DNA from 3 places in the Thomasclavelia ramosa DSM 1402 genome. Region 2 is predicted to be linked to each of the others. Evidence: riboswitches for the same ligand, from Rfam matches in the RefSeq annotation. Region 2 holds a riboswitch; each other region holds the start of a gene.
The links. A riboswitch is a leader RNA that binds a small molecule or an ion and turns the genes downstream of it on or off. The one in region 2 is predicted to bind thiamine pyrophosphate.

Region 1 (5,572 bases), 1.4 Mb from region 2:
AATTATTATTATAAATAGTATTTTGAATCACAAGTTTTTGCATCATCACCATATCACCTTGAAAACGCAATAATGAATCCATCATCTCATTCGAACCGATTAAAATAACACGGCTACATTTTTTAATCATCTCACAGCACTGATTTATTAATCCTTGATCTGATACTGTCCAATAATCATCGTTATCTAATAGCGGTTTTAAAAGCTGATTAACTTGTTGATTATTTTTGCGAATCGAACGTTCCTCCAACTGACTTATTCGTGCCGCCGCATGGACTTGCATTAAATCTTTAATAATTGAAAATTTTTTAAATCCAAATATTCTAAAAAAGCGATTGAGAGTAGAAACAGAAACATAACATGCATCTGCAATTTCCTGAAGTGTCATTTCAAAAACATCATAATAGTGCAGTAATAAATAATAAGCAATATTATAATTAGTATCTTGAATATCCGGATTATTAATTATTTTTAATAATGAAGTAACAAAAACATTCATTTAAGTTTCTCCTTCCCTATGGTCTTATTATTAAGTTTACCACCATGATACTACACCTGTCAAAATAGAAAAATCCTGTCTAAAACAGGATTTTTACCTTACTATTTAAGATGTTCAATAATATGACGTGCTACGATGATTCCATTTGCTCCTGCCTGAGCCAGCCCTCTTGTTAATCCGGCTCCATCACCTGCTACATACAGATCATCTATTTCACATTCAAACCCTTCTCTTACCTTTGGCCGCGCTGAATAGAATTTCGCTTCCACTCCATACAGCAACGTATGCTCATTCGCTATCCCCGGTGTTACATTATCCAGTGCCTCAATCATCTCGATAATTGATTTCATCGTGTTGTACGGTAATACCAGCCCCAGATCTCCCGGTACCGCCTCTGCTAAGGTCGGCTCTGTATACCCTTCTTTCAAACGCTTGTAAGTCGTTCTTCTCCCTTTCTTGATATCTCCATATCTTTGCACCATGACTGATCCGTTTGACAGCTTGTTCGCCAGTCTGCTCACCTCATGTGCAAATTCATTCGGTTCATTGAACGGCTCGCTGAAGGTATGGGATACCAGCAGCGCAAAGTTGGTATTCTTGCTCCCCAGCTTCGGATCATGATAGGCATGTCCGTTCGCCAGCATCGTCCCGCTGTGATTCTCTATTACTACATGCCCTGACGGATTTGAACAGAATGTTCTTACTTTTGTTCCGACACTTGTATTATAGACAAATTTACCTTCATACAGATTGCTGTTGATCTCTTCCATTACGATATTGCTGGTCTCTACCCGCACTCCTATATCGACCTGATTATTATAAAGCTCCAGTCCATGCTGTTTCAGTACTTTTGTCAGCCAGGCAGAACCGTCTCGTCCCGGTGCCAGTACGATCTTCTTCGCTTTGATGACCTCATCATTTTCCAGAACTACCCCGACAGCATGTCCGTCTTCAACCAGCACTTCCTTTACAGCTGTTCTAAATGCCATATCAATATGTTCTTTCAGTTCCGTTGACATTTCTGTCATGATCCGCAGATTCTCTTCTGTTCCTAAATGTCTTACCTTGGCCCGCAGCAGTTTTAATCCTACTGCATAGCCTCGATGTTCAATTTCTTTGACCTTGTCAGTCGTAGGATCCGTTATTTCTCTGGTTGCTCCGTGTTTTAAATAAAGATTGTCAACATAGTTGATTACATCTTCAACCTCATTGGTTGAAAGATAGTCAGTCAGCCAGCCGCCAAATTCACTGGTAATATTGAATTTACCGTCAGAATAGGCACCGGCACCGCCAAATCCGGCTGTAATCGAACAGGCAGGAAGACAGCCCGGTTCATTGTTCCTGATGATTGGACAGGACTTGATCTTCTTTTCCTTGATTGGACAGTGACGTTTCATAACATCCTGACCTTTATCTATAAGCAATACGTTCAATTCCGGCTGTTTCAAATACAGTTCATAGCAGGCCATGATTCCTGCTGGTCCCGCTCCAACAACCACAACATCATAATTATTTTTCATTTTATCGCTCCGTTCTGGGTTTTAACGCTAACCCTACTAATTATACTCGATATAATTATGCATTTCAATCTTCTTTTATTATCAACGCAAAAAAATTTTGATACTTAGTTTGCTGAAATAGTTTGAAAATGCTATGATATAGTTAAAGCACGGGAGCTTGTAAACAGGCTGAGAGGAAGTTGTGAACTTCGACCGCTAACCTGATTTGGATAATGCCAACGTAGGGACATACTCACTAACAATAAGTAGGGAATATGGCACTTGGCATATTCTCTTTTTAGTGCTTTAAGAAAGTGAGGAAGAATATGTTTGAAAAAGTTTTAGAAGAAATTAAATTACGCAATCCAATTGTGCATTGCATTACTAACTATGTTACTGTCAATGATTGTGCTAATGCCATCTTAGCTGTTAATGGCAGCCCCATTATGGCTGATGACATTCATGAAGTTGAGGAAATTACAACAATCTGTAATGCTTTAGTAATCAATATTGGTACGCTGAATGAAAGGACAGTTGCTTCAATGATCAAAGCAGGAAAAATGGCTAACCATTTAAATCACCCTGTTGTTCTCGATCCTGTTGGTGCTGGAGCTAGCAAGCTTCGGACTAATACTGCAAAAAAACTACTTGAAGAAATTAATTTTAGTGTTATTCGAGGAAATATTTCCGAAATAAAAGCCCTAGCAATGAATATGACTTCAACTCAAGGAGTCGATGCCAATATCAATGATATTGTAACAGCTGAAAATCTTAATGAAGTTATTAGTTTTGCTAAGAAATTTAGTCAAGAAACCGGTGCCGTAATCGCAATCACTGGAGCAACTGATATTGTTGCCAATCAAGAAAAAACCTATGTAATCACTAACGGTTGTGCAATGATGTCACGAATCACAGGAACAGGTTGTATGTTATCGGCAATTCTTGGAGCAACAACCGCTATTGGTCAAAATGATCTTTTAGAAACTACTGCTTATACGATTGCAATGATGGGATACTGTGGTGAGTTAGCTGATCAAAGAGTTCGTAATGACAATAGTGGAACAAGCAGTTTTAGAATGCATTTAATCGATGCCTTGAGTACAATTAATTATTATCAATTGAAAGCCGGTGTTAAAATTGAACTTCACTAGAAACATGCTAGAACTATATTTAGTCAGCGACCGCAGCTGGTTGAACGATCGTCCACTTGAAGAAGATATTGAACAAGCTATTTTAGGTGGAGTAACAATGGTTCAATTACGCGAAAAAAATTTAACCGATGAAGAATTTACTATTCAAGCAAAAAAAGTCAAAACAATTTGTTCTAAATACCATATTCCCTTTATCATCAACGATAATGTAGCCGTAGCATTGGCTGTAGACAGTGATGGAATTCATATCGGTCAAGATGATCAGCCTGTTAAAAGAGTTCGAAAAATAATCGGTCCTCATAAAATTATTGGGGTTTCTGCTCACAACTTAAAAGAAGCTCTTGCCGCCAAGGAAGATGGTGCTGATTATTTAGGAGTGGGAGCCATGTTCAATACTTCAACTAAAGATGATGCTACAGCAGTGAGCTTTACCCAATTACATGAAATAACTACAAAAATTGGCTTACCTGTTGTAGCAATCGGTGGTATCAACCAAGACAATTGCCTACTCTTAAAAGGAACAAAAATTGATGGTATTGCTGTTGTTTCAGCCATTATGAGCGCTCCTGATATAAAAGAAGCAGCCGCTAAATTAAAAGCACATGCCCGAGGAATCTATGATTAAAGGTTATATCATTGACATGGATGGAACTCTGCTTGATTCGATGCACATTTGGAATGAATTAGGCAGTCGTTTTCTCGAATTAAAAGGAATTACCCCTGAGGCAAATCTTAAAGATATCTTGGCACCACTATCAATTAACCAAGCAATTAAATACATCGCTGAGACATATCAATTAAAAGAGCCTCTTGATGTTTTAATCAATGAAGTTAATAGTTTATTGAATCATATTTATTTAAGCGAAATTCCCTTAAAACCAGGGGCTTTGGAATTTATTACTAACTGTTTTAACCATCATAAAAAACTGTGCTTATTAACTGCAAATAATTATCAAGCAACAATTAACATTCTTGATAAATATAATCTAACATCAAAATTTGATGAAATTATTACATGTGATCATACTACTTTAGATAAACGCAGTGGCGAGGCCTACAATTATGCAATCTCTGCATTACACCTCCATAAAGATGAATGCATTGTTATTGAAGATGCCCTTCATGCAATAATTGCTGCAAAAAAGCAAGGTTTTACAGTATGGGCCGTTGCAGATCAAAGTAATCAAGATGATTGGGATGAAATTTGCAAAATAAGTGATTTAAATTTAAAAAATTTATCAGAAATGGAGATATGATTATGAAAAAAGTTCTAACTATCGCAGGAACTGATCCAACAGGTGGAGCAGGAGTTCAAGCGGATCTAAAAACCATGACAGCTCATAAAGTCTACGGGATGAGTATTATTACTGCCTTAGTGGCCCAAAACACATTAGGTGTTAGAGATATTATGGAAGTAAAACCTGATTTTTTAGCCGAACAGTTTGACTGTGTCTTTGAAGATATTTATCCTGATGCAATTAAAATTGGAATGGTTTCCAGTCCAGTATTAATTGAAATGATCGTAAATAAATTAACATCACAAAAAGATTGTCCTATCGTTGTTGATCCTGTTATGGTTTCTACTAGCGGATCTCGTTTATTAGCTGACAATGCTCTAAGACTCTTGAAAGAAAAGCTTATTCCATTAGCTACTATTATTACCCCTAATATCCCTGAAGCACAGGTTTTAACAAATTTAAAAATTAATACTAAAGATGACATGATTACAGCCGCAAAGATGATTAGTGAATGGTACCACGGCTACATTTTGATCAAAGGGGGCCATTTTGAAGAACGGGCTGATGACCTTCTTTATTACCGGGGAAATATTACTTGGTTGACAGGAGAAAAAATTAATAATCCTAATACTCATGGCACTGGCTGTACCCTTTCTTCAGCAATTGCTTCCAATCTAGCTTTAGAATATTCAATTGAAGAAAGCGTTACTAGAGCTAAAGTCTATATTACCGGGGCTTTAAAAGCTAATCTTAACCTAGGTCATGGCAGTGGACCATTAGATCATTGCTGGAATATTAATCAAACATTAAAATAATTCAACCGATATAATTGCTTTAGTAGTATAATGAGGTAGAGCTATTTTTTCTAATTTAATAAGGAGGAAAATAGAATGCCAGTTAATCCATATAATCTTGATATGATCACTAAGATCTGTAACCATTTAAATACTGCTTGTGCAATCATTACATATCGTCATAATTTTCATTTTGAATATGCTAATGATCTTTATTATCAACTTTTTAAATACAAGCGTAATGACGGCTTCAACTATTCTCTTCCCTATTCTAATGATTATCAAAAAGTAAAAAATACAATTACTAGTATCATTCAAAAGAAAGAAGAATTTCTCGAAATTGAGACTCAATCATTTAATAAAGATAATGACTTGATTTGGACTCGTTCCA
Region 2 (5,572 bases):
ATCAATTTCATCAATCGTAACGTTAGCCTTATTCAAAGTTTCTTTTAATACTAGCGAAACACATTCAACATGTTTCCTACTTGCAATTTCTGGCACTACTCCACCATACATCGCATGAACATCAATCTGTGAGGCCACGACACTACTAAGAAATTCTCGTTCATCTTTTAAGATTGCCATAGCCATCTCATCACAACTTGATTCAATTGCTAAAATAAGTGACACCGTTATTCCTCCATTTCTTTTACCATCAAATACGCATCTTCATGATTATCCTGATAGTAATTTTTTCTTGTTGCGGCAATTTTAAAGCCACATTTTTGATATAAACTAATTGCTTTAGTATTAGAAACTCGGACTTCTAAATTAATATTCGAATAGCCTAAATGCTTTGTAATTTCATCACATTTAGTCATTAATATTTTAGCATAGCCTTTTCCTTGGAACTCTTTTCTAACACCGATAGTTGTTATTTGAGTTTGGTCTCCTAGTGTCCACATTCCTATATAACCAACAATTATATTATTATCTTCCAAAATCAAAATTGATGAAAAAGCATTTTTTTCTAATTCATATTTAAAAGCTTCTTCATTCCATGGCGAACTAAATAAATCATGCTCTAACTTTACAACTTCTTCAATATCACCTAAATCCATCCGTCTGATTAACATATTTTTTTCGCCTCAACATCTTTTAAATAATGAGGAACAAGATTATCAATATTTTGACAATAATCAACACTTTTACCAGCTTGATAAATACAATCACTTAAATCGAGTTTAACTTTGTTAATTCCGACTAAATCACTATCACCAATCACTTGAAAATCAGGATATTGTTCTTTAAAATTAGCAAAATCATCAATCAACATGATTTGATCATCAATTATGGCCTGATTATGCTCATATACCCCAACAAAAATCTTTTTGCTTCGAGCATCAATTACACTGATTGCCTTAGAAGCTCCAGCATAACCATGTAACGAAGAAACTGCCTTGATTTTTATTTTTGAAATTGCTGCCAAAGTTTTGGCAATCGTCAAAGCGACCCGTTGACCAGTATAAGAACCAGGACCAATCGTAATTATCATTTCATCCACATTTAAAACTTCCCAATGATGTTTTTTCAACATTTCATCAAGATGTGTTAAAGCGTACTCAGATTGCCGCCGATTTCCATCTGCTTGATACTTATCAATACATTGATCATCTTCGTATAAGCCAATAACTAAATAAGCATTTGATGTATCCATTACAATTGTCTTCATGTTAAAGCCTCCACAACTTGAGCGTATTTTTCACTATTTGTTTTAAAGACAAATTCGCGAATATTTTCATCAATTTTTTTTATTTCAATTGTTAAACGGTCTACCGGTAAAATATCTTCAATAAAATTAGCCCATTCAACAACACAAACATCATCACTATCAAAAATTTCTTCAAATCCTAAATCATCATCCTGTCCTTCTAAACGATAAGCATCAAAATGTGACAAATTCAAGCGACCTTGATATTGTTTTAAAATGGTAAAAGTAGGACTATTAATAACCTTGGTAATCCCTAATCCTTGACCAATTCCTTTGGTAAAGGTCGTCTTCCCGGCTCCTAAGTCGCCACTTAAAGTCAATAGCATATTTGGTTGTAATAACAAGCCTAAACGATTACCCAAAGCAATCGTTTCTTCAAGGTTATTTACTTTAATTACTTTTTCCATTGTATTCTCCTATCCTTGTGTCAAATCTTCATATACATGATACCAATGTTTCGTAAAATCTTCACTAAACGGTCCTTCACGTTTCGTTGCTAAATCAATTAGCAGTTCTAATTGTTTTTTTAATATTCTATCCAATTCTTTTGAATAATTCATCTGTTTAGCATGTTGCTTATACTCTTCTTCATCTAAAACCCGATAGTTATTATCTGGGAATACTTTTAAATCTAAATCATAATCAATATATTTCAATGCCTCACCATCATATAAAGTTGGTGAAGCAATATTACAATAATAATAAACTCCTGTTTTACGAATCATACAAATCACATTGTACCACTTATTTTTAGGAAAATAACAGATGGCAGGCTCTCTTGTATGCCACATTCGACCATCAGATTCAGTTACTAAGGTGCGATTATTGATTGCAATAAAATGATCATCATTTTCATCTAAGATGAATCCTTTGGCCCAGCATCGATGAATACTTCCATCGTGCTTATAACAGTGAATTAATACTTTTTTTCCTACCAGAGAATCTGACATCTTTTACTACCTCTCTTTATAACAGTACTATTATACACAAATTACTATCCTTTTTAAAGACAGAAGAAAAGAAAAGTAGCAAGCTACTTTTCTTTTACAGTTTAATCGAATTATTTAATCGTGGATATATTAAGGCAAATCCGATGTAGCAAATAATTAAAGTTGGTAGGCAATAGGCTAAATTATAACCAAATGAATACCACCATGGATTCATTCCCTCAGGAGCATATGCTCCAAACAGCCATGCTCCAGATAAATAATGTGAGATAAACTTAAGAATCATTACAACAATAATTCCAGGATAAACTACATGACCTTTAATCTCAAAGTTTTTAAAAAATGATGCTATACCAATTACAGCTAGTGGAATTAAATAATCTAAAAATAATGACCATGGCCCCCAATATGTAGCCAACCCTAAAACAAAATGCAGTCCACAGCAGCAGGCTCCAACAACAATACCGTAATATCCACCTAATAAATATGAGGCTAATAGGATCGGTACTAATGACAGCGTAATACTTCCTCCCTGAGGCTGTCCCGGAACGACTTTAAAAGCTAATTCTAAAACTACTTGTAAAGCCATAAACATCGCCATATAAGCAATTGTTTTGGTTGTAATCTTAAATGTTTTGTTTTTCATATTTGTTTTTCCCCTTCCTTATGAAAGAGCCTAACAAAATTAAAAAATGCTTCTTTGCGAACGCAAAAAAGCAAACAATTTTAAATTTGCTCTCTCTACGCTGGCATTACCCAGTTCAGATGATAAGGGATCAGGCTTATGCCCTTCTCAGCAATTTTGCACCCCTGGCTCGTATACTATTATAGATTATCTTATTATAATATCAAGAAAAAAATCATTTTATTGATATTTCTGTAGCTTCTTTTTTAATATAGTAATCCAATAAGATGTTTTTTCCTTCTGCTGCCGAATTAAAAGAATCTAAATTACCAGTAATATACCTTACTGCTTCTTGCCATTCAGACAAAGCGTATGTTTCAGCTCTTAATTCATTTAAAAACTGTAACTGTTCATGGTCAAGCGATAATCTTCCTCTTAAATCAGAAATATAGGTACACTGCATAATATCGGCTATTTTTTCAAGTAGACCCATCGCTTTTCTCCTTTTCTAAAATAAAATATATGCGTTTCTCTCCCTAAACGCATATACCGAAATTCATATGCTTTTATTGCATATAGAGAACGATAAATCAGACAATATCGTTCAAATGTATTAAAATAATATATATGTTTTTATAGTGTGAAATTTGTTATTTTATAATATTTTATTACGAATTTTGACCGCATAATAGATGCTTGATAATCTCTACCTTTTAAGGACAAATAAATGTACTAATGTTATTTTCCATGAGCCCATCTTAAAAAAGTATCCTGTGAAACGCCTAATTCTTTAGCAGCCTGCCGTGAAGCAATTAAATTTTGTTGCCATTGATGCTTCAAAATTTCAAAATTTTCGGGAATTTCTTTGCGAGGGCGTCCAAATCTCACACCACGCATTCGTGCTGCTTCAATCCCTTCTCTTTGACGCTGACGAATATTTTCACGCTCTGTTTGAGCAACGTAAGAAAGAATCTGTAGAACCAAGTCTGCCACGAATGTTCCCGTTAAATTATCACCAGTACTCCGTGTATCTAATAATGGCATATCCAAAACAACAATATTTACATTTTTTTCTTTAGTGATTTTACGCCATTGGTTTTGTATTTCTTCATAATCACGTCCCAACCGATCGATTGATTTAATAACGATTGTATCTCCAGCACGAATTTTCCTTAATAATTTTTGATATTGCGGCCGATTAAAATCTTTCCCGCTTAATTTATCAAGATAAATTTGTTTCCTTGACATTGGATAATTCTCCAAGGCAATCATTTGCCGATCCTCATTTTGTTCTCTTGTTGAAACTCTTGCATAACCATACACTTTGTTTTCCATAATCTTCTCCTTTATAATAAATTATTTCTTCTACAAGTGCAGTATTGCCTAAACTCGTTCAATATTTCGACAATACAACATTTATAAAAAATATTTTTATATTTTATCTAACTTTAAAGTTAAAAATCTACCTATTAATAATAATTTGTATTCTTTTTATCCAATGATTAAAAAAATCTATATTAAAATTAATAAACGTAATGCTTTTATCTAGAAATTTTACAAAATGATGATATAATGACGATAGATTAAGGAGGCTTTATAAAATGGCAAAAATTATTTCTGTAAATGCAGGTAGTTCTTCATTAAAGTTTCAATTATTTGAAATGGATGACGAATCTGTAATTACATCTGGAGTAATCGAAAGAATTGGATTAGAAGATTCAATCTTTACGATTAAATATCAAGGAAAAAAGACTGTTACAACTAACCCAATTAAAGATCATAAAGTTGCAGTACAACTTTTATTAGATACTTTAATTGAAAAAGGAATTGTAAAAGAGTTAAATGAAATCAAAGGTGTTGGGCATCGTGTCGTTCAAGGGGGATCATACTTTGATTCTTCAGCAATCATTGATGAAGATGTTGTTAGTAAAATTGACGAATTAAAATCATTAGCACCATTACATAATCCCGCTCATTTAACTGGATATTATGCATTTAAGGAAGCAATCCCTGAAGCTGGAGCTGTAGCTGTATTTGATACTGCTTTTCACCAAACTTTAGATCCTAAATGCTATATTTATCCAATTCCATATAAATATTATACAGACTATAAAGTACGTAAATATGGTGCTCACGGAACTAGTCATTTCTATGTTTCTCAACGAGCAATCGAAATGCTTGGAAATCCTGAACATTCCAAAGTTATTGTGGCTCATTTAGGAGCTGGTGGATCTTTAACAGCTGTTAAAGACGGTAAATCAGTAAATACTTCAATGGGATTCACTCCACTTGCAGGAATTATGATGGGAACTCGTAGTGGTGACGTCGATCCTTCTGTAATCGATTATTTGATTGAAGAAGTTGGAATGGACATGAAAGAAGTTATTACGATGTTAAATAAAGAATCTGGACTACTTGGTATTTCTGGTGTGTCAAGTGATTTTAGAGATGTTCAAAATGCTGCTTTAGAAGGTAATGAAAGAGCTCAACTTGCAATCGATATTTTCTATCGTCGTGTTATTGCTTATATTGGTCGTTATTTTATTGCATTAGGTGGTGTTGATGCAATTTGCTTTACTGCAGGAATTGGTGAAAATTCATTCTTTGCAAGAAAAGGAATTTGTGATTTATTAAAAGATGCTTTAGGTATCGAACTTGATGAAGATGCAAATGTTAATGGTCAAGGAGATCGTT
Region 3 (5,572 bases), 130 kb from region 2:
GACTTATTGACTAAAGTTGGAATTAATCTTGAGGTTTTTGGTAATAGCGGTTATGTAATAAAGCAATTACCGTTATGGATGCAAAATATTGATGAGCAAGTATTTATTGAAGATATGATGATGCAGTTATTAAATGATAATAAAATCGATGTCATCAAATTACAAGATCATGCAATTGCTACGCTTAGTTGTAAAGCTTCATTAAAAGCAAATACACATTTATCAACCGAGGGGATGCAAAATATTATTGATAATTTAATGCGTTGTGATAATCCATACGTTTGTCCGCATGGAAGACCAACAATTATATATTATTCAACTTATGAAATTGAAAAGTTATTTAAGAGGGTCGTGTAATGGAGAAAGTTATTGTTGTAGTTGGTCCGACTGGGGTTGGAAAAACTAGGATGGGCGTTGCTCTAGCTAAGCATTTTAATGGCGAAGTGATTAGCGGTGATTCGATGCAAATATATAAAACAATGGATATTGGAACGGCTAAAGTAACAGATGATGAAATGGAAGGTATTGTTCATCATTTGATTGATGTTAAGGAGCCAACTGAAAGCTATAGTGTAAAAGATTTTCAAGATGAAGTTCGTTTAAAAATAAAAGAAATAATATCACGTGGTAAATTGCCGATTATTGTAGGTGGTACAGGATTATATATTAAAGCAGCACTTTATGATTATGAATTTAGTGAAAGTCAAACCAATCATCAAGAATATGTTGAGAAGTATCAAGATTATTCAAATGAAGAGTTATACAATTATTTAATTGAGATTGATAAAGCAAGTGCTAAAGAGCTTCATCCTAATAATCGTCAACGGGTCTTAAGAGCAATTGCAATTTATGAAAGTACAGGGATAAAAAAAAGTGAAACACTTGCCAAACAAAATCATGAATTAATTTATAATGCTAAATTTATTGGGCTGACATTAGAACGTGAAAGTTTATATCAGCGGATCGATCAACGTGTTGATTTGATGATGGAGCAGGGATTGCTTCAAGAAATAGATGGCTTAATGAAAAAGAATTATACCCGTGAAATGCAAAGCATGAAAGCAATCGGGTACAAGGAATGGTTTGCTTATTATCAGGGAACTCAAACACTTGATGAAACTTTGGAGTTGATAAAAAAGAATTCTCGTAATTATGCAAAGCGTCAATATACTTGGTTTAATAATCAAGTTCCGGTTATTTGGTTTAATGTGAATCTAAATAATTTTAATGAGACGATTAATGCAGTTATCAGTGAATTAGAAGGGTAATTATACCCTTTTATTGTTTATGCAACTGTTAGTTGACAGATTGCCTAGCCGTAGTTTATTGTGATTTGGAATAAAAAAACTATAATCATGGTTGTCAGGAGGAAGAAATAAATGATGTTTAATGACAACTTAAATAAATATCGAAAACAAAAGGGATTGTCGCAAGAGGAATTAGCTTTTCGGTTAGGAGTATCGAGACAATCGGTAAGTAAGTGGGAATCAGGTCAATCTACACCTGAATTAGAACGAATAATTGAAATTGCTGATCTATTTGGTATATCTTTAGATGAATTAATTGGACATGAAAGTAATGATTATGTTACAGTTGACCGTGAAGAATTGAGAAGTGTAGTGCGTCATCTCTTTACTTATGAATATAAGAGTAAATTTAAAATTGGAAATGTTCCATTAATTCATATTAATTTAGGTCGTGGTTTTAGAATTGCGAAAGGAATTATTGCAATTGGCAATATTGCGGTAGGGCTTTTTAGTTTTGGGGCTTTAGCACTTGGTGTATTTAGTCTTGGCGGTCTGGCAATTGGTTTATTGACATTAGCAGGAATTGCTATAGGGGGAATTAGCTTAGGAGGGCTAAGTATTGGCTATTTTGCTGTAGGTGGAATGGCAATAGGAATCTATGCAATTGGAGGTATGGCAATTGCCTCCAAACTCGCAATTGGGGGTATGGCTCATGGTTATGTTGCAATTGGAAGTTCTGCAAATGGTGTCCATACATTAGTTAGCACTAATTGTTCACTAGAAATGATTAGTAATTTTATCTTGCGACAGCATAATCTAAATGCTAAAATAGTTGAATTTTTATTACTCTTTATATATTAAAAGCCGTCTGAAAACAGACGACTTTTTTATTCATCATAAATATTAACAATTTCTCCATTTAAAATTCGATTCATATTTTTTATAGCACAGAAATTACCGCACATACTGCAAGTATCTTCTTTTTCAGGTTTTGCTTGTTGGCGGTATGTACGTGCTTTTTTAGGATCAATGGCTAATTCAAACATTTTTTCCCAGTCTAAATTTTTTCTGGCACAACTCATTTGGTAGTCCAAATCTTTTGCCCCTTTGATACCTTTCGCAATATCGGCAGCATGTGCTGCAATTTTAGATGCGATGATTCCTTCTTTAACATCATTTAGATCAGGGAGACGAAGATGTTCAGCAGGAGTTACATAACATAGAAAAGCAGCACCATTAGCGGCAGCCAATGCACCGCCAATTGCAGCTGTGATATGGTCATAACCTGGGGCAATATCAGTAACTAGTGGACCAAGAACATAAAAAGGGGCTCCCTGGCAAATGGTTTGTTGAATTTTTATATTAGCTTCGATTTGATTTAAAGCCATGTGACCTGGACCCTCAACAATTACTTGAACATCTTTTTGCCATGCACGTTTTGTAAGTTCTCCCAAAGTCACCAATTCTTCAATTTGACTTATATCGCCAGCATCTTCGATTGAACCAGGACGGCAAGCATCACCTAAACTCATTGTTACATCATATTTTTGACAAATATCAAGGATTTCATCATAGTATTCATAAAAAGGATTTTCTTGACCAGTCATTTCCATCCAAGCAAAAATAATTGAACCGCCTCGAGAAACGATATTAGTAAGACGCTTATTTTCTTTAAAACGTTGAGCTGTATTTTTATTAATTCCTACATGAATTGTCATAAAATCTACTCCGTCGCGAGCATGCATCTCAACAATATCGATCCATTGTCGAGCAGTAATTTCTTTTAAGGGCTTATGATAATAAACTACAGCATCGTAGATTGGCACTGTTCCAATTATTGCGGGACATTCTTTGGTTAATTTGCGACGGAATTTTTGAGTATCGCCATATGAACTTAAATCCATTATTGATTCAACTCCCATATTGACAGCATCATTAGCTTTTTTAAGTTCCATATCTAAATCTTTCCAGTCTCTAGAAGTTCCAAGATTTACATTAATTTTTGTTTTAAGCATTGAACCAATCCCATTTACATTAATACAGGTATGATACTTATTGGCTGGGATAACAACTTTTCCTTGGGCTATTAGTGTCTTCAATTCTTCAATATTCATTTTCTCTTTAGCCGCAACAATTTTCATTTCAGGAGTAATGATTCCCTTTTTTGCTGCATTCATTTGTGTTGTGTAATTCATTTTTTATCTCCATTCTTTTTTTGTATAGAAAAAGGTTTGGACCAAAATAGGTTCAAACCGAACATAAACAAAAATAGTGGCTAGATCCCTACGTTGGCATTACCCAAATCAGGTTATACAGGTCGAAGTTAGATTACTTCCTCTCAGCCCGCATACGAGCTCCCTTTCTATATAAATAAGTCTACCTTTACTGCACGCAAATGTCAATTTTTATTACTTATTTTGTTGATTTAGTTTTTTTATATCACTGGTACGCCCGTGTTTCAAAATTCTTCGATAATTCTCAGCTAAAGCTTTTTCATAATTACTGGTCATCCATGGTACATAGAACTGTGTATTTCCTAGTTCTTTTGGAAGATACTGAATATATTCCCACAATTCTGGCCGACTATAATCATACTTTTCATCATCTTCTAAACCAACCGGCGTAAGACGTAAGTAAGAAGGGGTTTTTAAAGAACGTTCATTTAGTGAAGTTAATGCAGCATCAATTGCATTTTCACTAGATTTTGATTTTGGTGATAAACATAAATCGATAATTGCACTAGCAATAGGAATTCGAGCTTCTGGAAAACCGATTGTTTTAGCGGCTTGCATAGCAATTACCGTACGCATACACGCATTTGGATTGGCTAAACCAATATCTTCATAAGCAGTTGTGATAAGTCGCCGTTCTAAAGATTCAATATCTTTTGATTCAATCAGTTTAGCAAAATAATACATAGCACCATTAGGATCACTACCACGGATTGATTTTTGCAAACCACTTAATGTATCGTAGTAATTATCTTCGTCTTTATCATAGACAACATTAGTTTTAATAGCAGCAGTTTTCAAATCAGCTTGAGTAATATGATTATTTTCACAAACAATTGTACAAATTTCTAAACAGTTATAACCATAGCGAATATCGCCACTACATAATTTTGCAATACTATGCAATGCTTCTTTTTCAATCGTATATTTGTTGTTTAAACCATTTGGTGAAGTCATTGCCTTATTTAAACCAGCTACAATTTCATCAACAGTTAAAGGTCTAACTTCGAGAATATGACAACGAGAACGAATCGCTGGATTAATTGAATGAAATGGGTTGGCTGTAGTACATCCAGCGACTATTAATAATCCACTTTCCATGTGTGAAAGAAGATCATCTTGGCGCGCTTTATTAAGTCGATGAACTTCATCAATGATTACAAAAAGACTACCACTTAACTTAGCTTCTTCAATAATTGCATCCATTTCTTTTTTATTTCCGGTTGAAGCGTTGAAGATGCGATATGGAATGTCAAGATCATTTGCAAGGGCCATTGCAATTGTTGTTTTGCCACAGCCGGGGCTACCGTATAAAATAATTGAAAATGGATGACTTTTTTGAACAAATTTAGTTAAAATAGCATTTGGTCCAACTAAATGTTGTTGCCCGATTATATCTTTTAAATTTTGAGGTCGCATTCTGTTGGCAAGGGTTGATGACATATTATCTTCCTTTCGTTTTTAAAATCAGTTATAATAATTATAACATTTTTAAAGATTGAAAGATAGGTGGATTAAAATGAGATTAGTTGTACAGAAAGTTAGTCAAAGTAGTGTTAAGATTGAAGGAGAAATTGTAGGAGCTATTGATAAAGGATATATGGTTTTAGTTGGGATAACTAATGGCGATGACGAGTTATTAGTTGAAAAGATGGTTGATAAATTAGTGAATTTGAGAATATTTGAAGATGAAAATGATAAATTAAATCTATCTTTATTAGATGTAGGAGGAAGTGTTTTATCAATTTCACAGTTCACATTATATGCTAATTGTAAAAAAGGACGAAGACCAAGTTTTATCGATGCTGCTAAACCAGATATTTCTAGTCCGCTTTATGATTTTTTTAATAAAAAGTTAGAAGAAAAGGGAATTAATGTGGAACGAGGAGTATTTGGAGCAATGATGGAGGTATCATTGATTAATGATGGGCCAGTGACAATTATCTTAGATAGTAATGAGTTATTTTATTAACAAATTGAGTAAACTTATTGATTTTATATTTTTTTACAAAAAAAGACAAAAAAGGCTTTACAAGACAAAAGGGATATGGTAAATTAAATAGGCACTCGAGGAAAGGGACGTAAGGACCGGAG

Region 1: linked by a shared signal. The riboswitch ahead of thiM (hydroxyethylthiazole kinase) and the one ahead of EYR00_RS05940 (energy-coupled thiamine transporter ThiT) in region 2 are both predicted to bind thiamine pyrophosphate.
Region 3: linked by a shared signal. The riboswitch ahead of thiC (phosphomethylpyrimidine synthase ThiC) and the one ahead of EYR00_RS05940 (energy-coupled thiamine transporter ThiT) in region 2 are both predicted to bind thiamine pyrophosphate.

Annotation. Positions count from the first base shown of each region.
Region 1 is NZ_CP036346.1:3,122,462-3,128,033, forward strand. It holds gene EYR00_RS14910 (MurR/RpiR family transcriptional regulator) at 1-499, opposite strand, end outside; gene EYR00_RS14915 (NAD(P)/FAD-dependent oxidoreductase) at 601-2,019, opposite strand; TPP riboswitch at 2,159-2,264, shown strand; gene thiM (hydroxyethylthiazole kinase) at 2,325-3,149, shown strand; gene thiE (thiamine phosphate synthase) at 3,127-3,774, shown strand; gene EYR00_RS14930 (HAD family hydrolase) at 3,767-4,405, shown strand; gene thiD (bifunctional hydroxymethylpyrimidine kinase/phosphomethylpyrimidine kinase) at 4,408-5,202, shown strand; gene EYR00_RS14940 (bifunctional diguanylate cyclase/phosphodiesterase) at 5,278-5,572, shown strand, end outside.
Region 2 is NZ_CP036346.1:1,247,264-1,252,835, reverse strand. It holds gene tsaD (tRNA (adenosine(37)-N6)-threonylcarbamoyltransferase complex transferase subunit TsaD) at 1-225, opposite strand, end outside; gene rimI (ribosomal protein S18-alanine N-acetyltransferase) at 228-671, opposite strand; gene tsaB (tRNA (adenosine(37)-N6)-threonylcarbamoyltransferase complex dimerization subunit type 1 TsaB) at 665-1,267, opposite strand; gene tsaE (tRNA (adenosine(37)-N6)-threonylcarbamoyltransferase complex ATPase subunit type 1 TsaE) at 1,264-1,713, opposite strand; gene EYR00_RS05945 (DUF402 domain-containing protein) at 1,723-2,256, opposite strand; gene EYR00_RS05940 (energy-coupled thiamine transporter ThiT) at 2,351-2,899, opposite strand; TPP riboswitch at 2,974-3,075, opposite strand; gene EYR00_RS05935 (hypothetical protein) at 3,114-3,371, opposite strand; gene EYR00_RS05930 (recombinase family protein) at 3,617-4,213, opposite strand; gene EYR00_RS05925 (acetate/propionate family kinase) at 4,480-5,572, shown strand, end outside.
Region 3 is NZ_CP036346.1:1,121,261-1,126,832, forward strand. It holds gene mutL (DNA mismatch repair endonuclease MutL) at 1-357, shown strand, start outside; gene miaA (tRNA (adenosine(37)-N6)-dimethylallyltransferase MiaA) at 357-1,268, shown strand; gene EYR00_RS05345 (helix-turn-helix domain-containing protein) at 1,380-2,108, shown strand; gene thiC (phosphomethylpyrimidine synthase ThiC) at 2,135-3,442, opposite strand; TPP riboswitch at 3,511-3,618, opposite strand; gene EYR00_RS05355 (replication-associated recombination protein A) at 3,656-4,921, opposite strand; gene dtd (D-aminoacyl-tRNA deacylase) at 4,998-5,450, shown strand.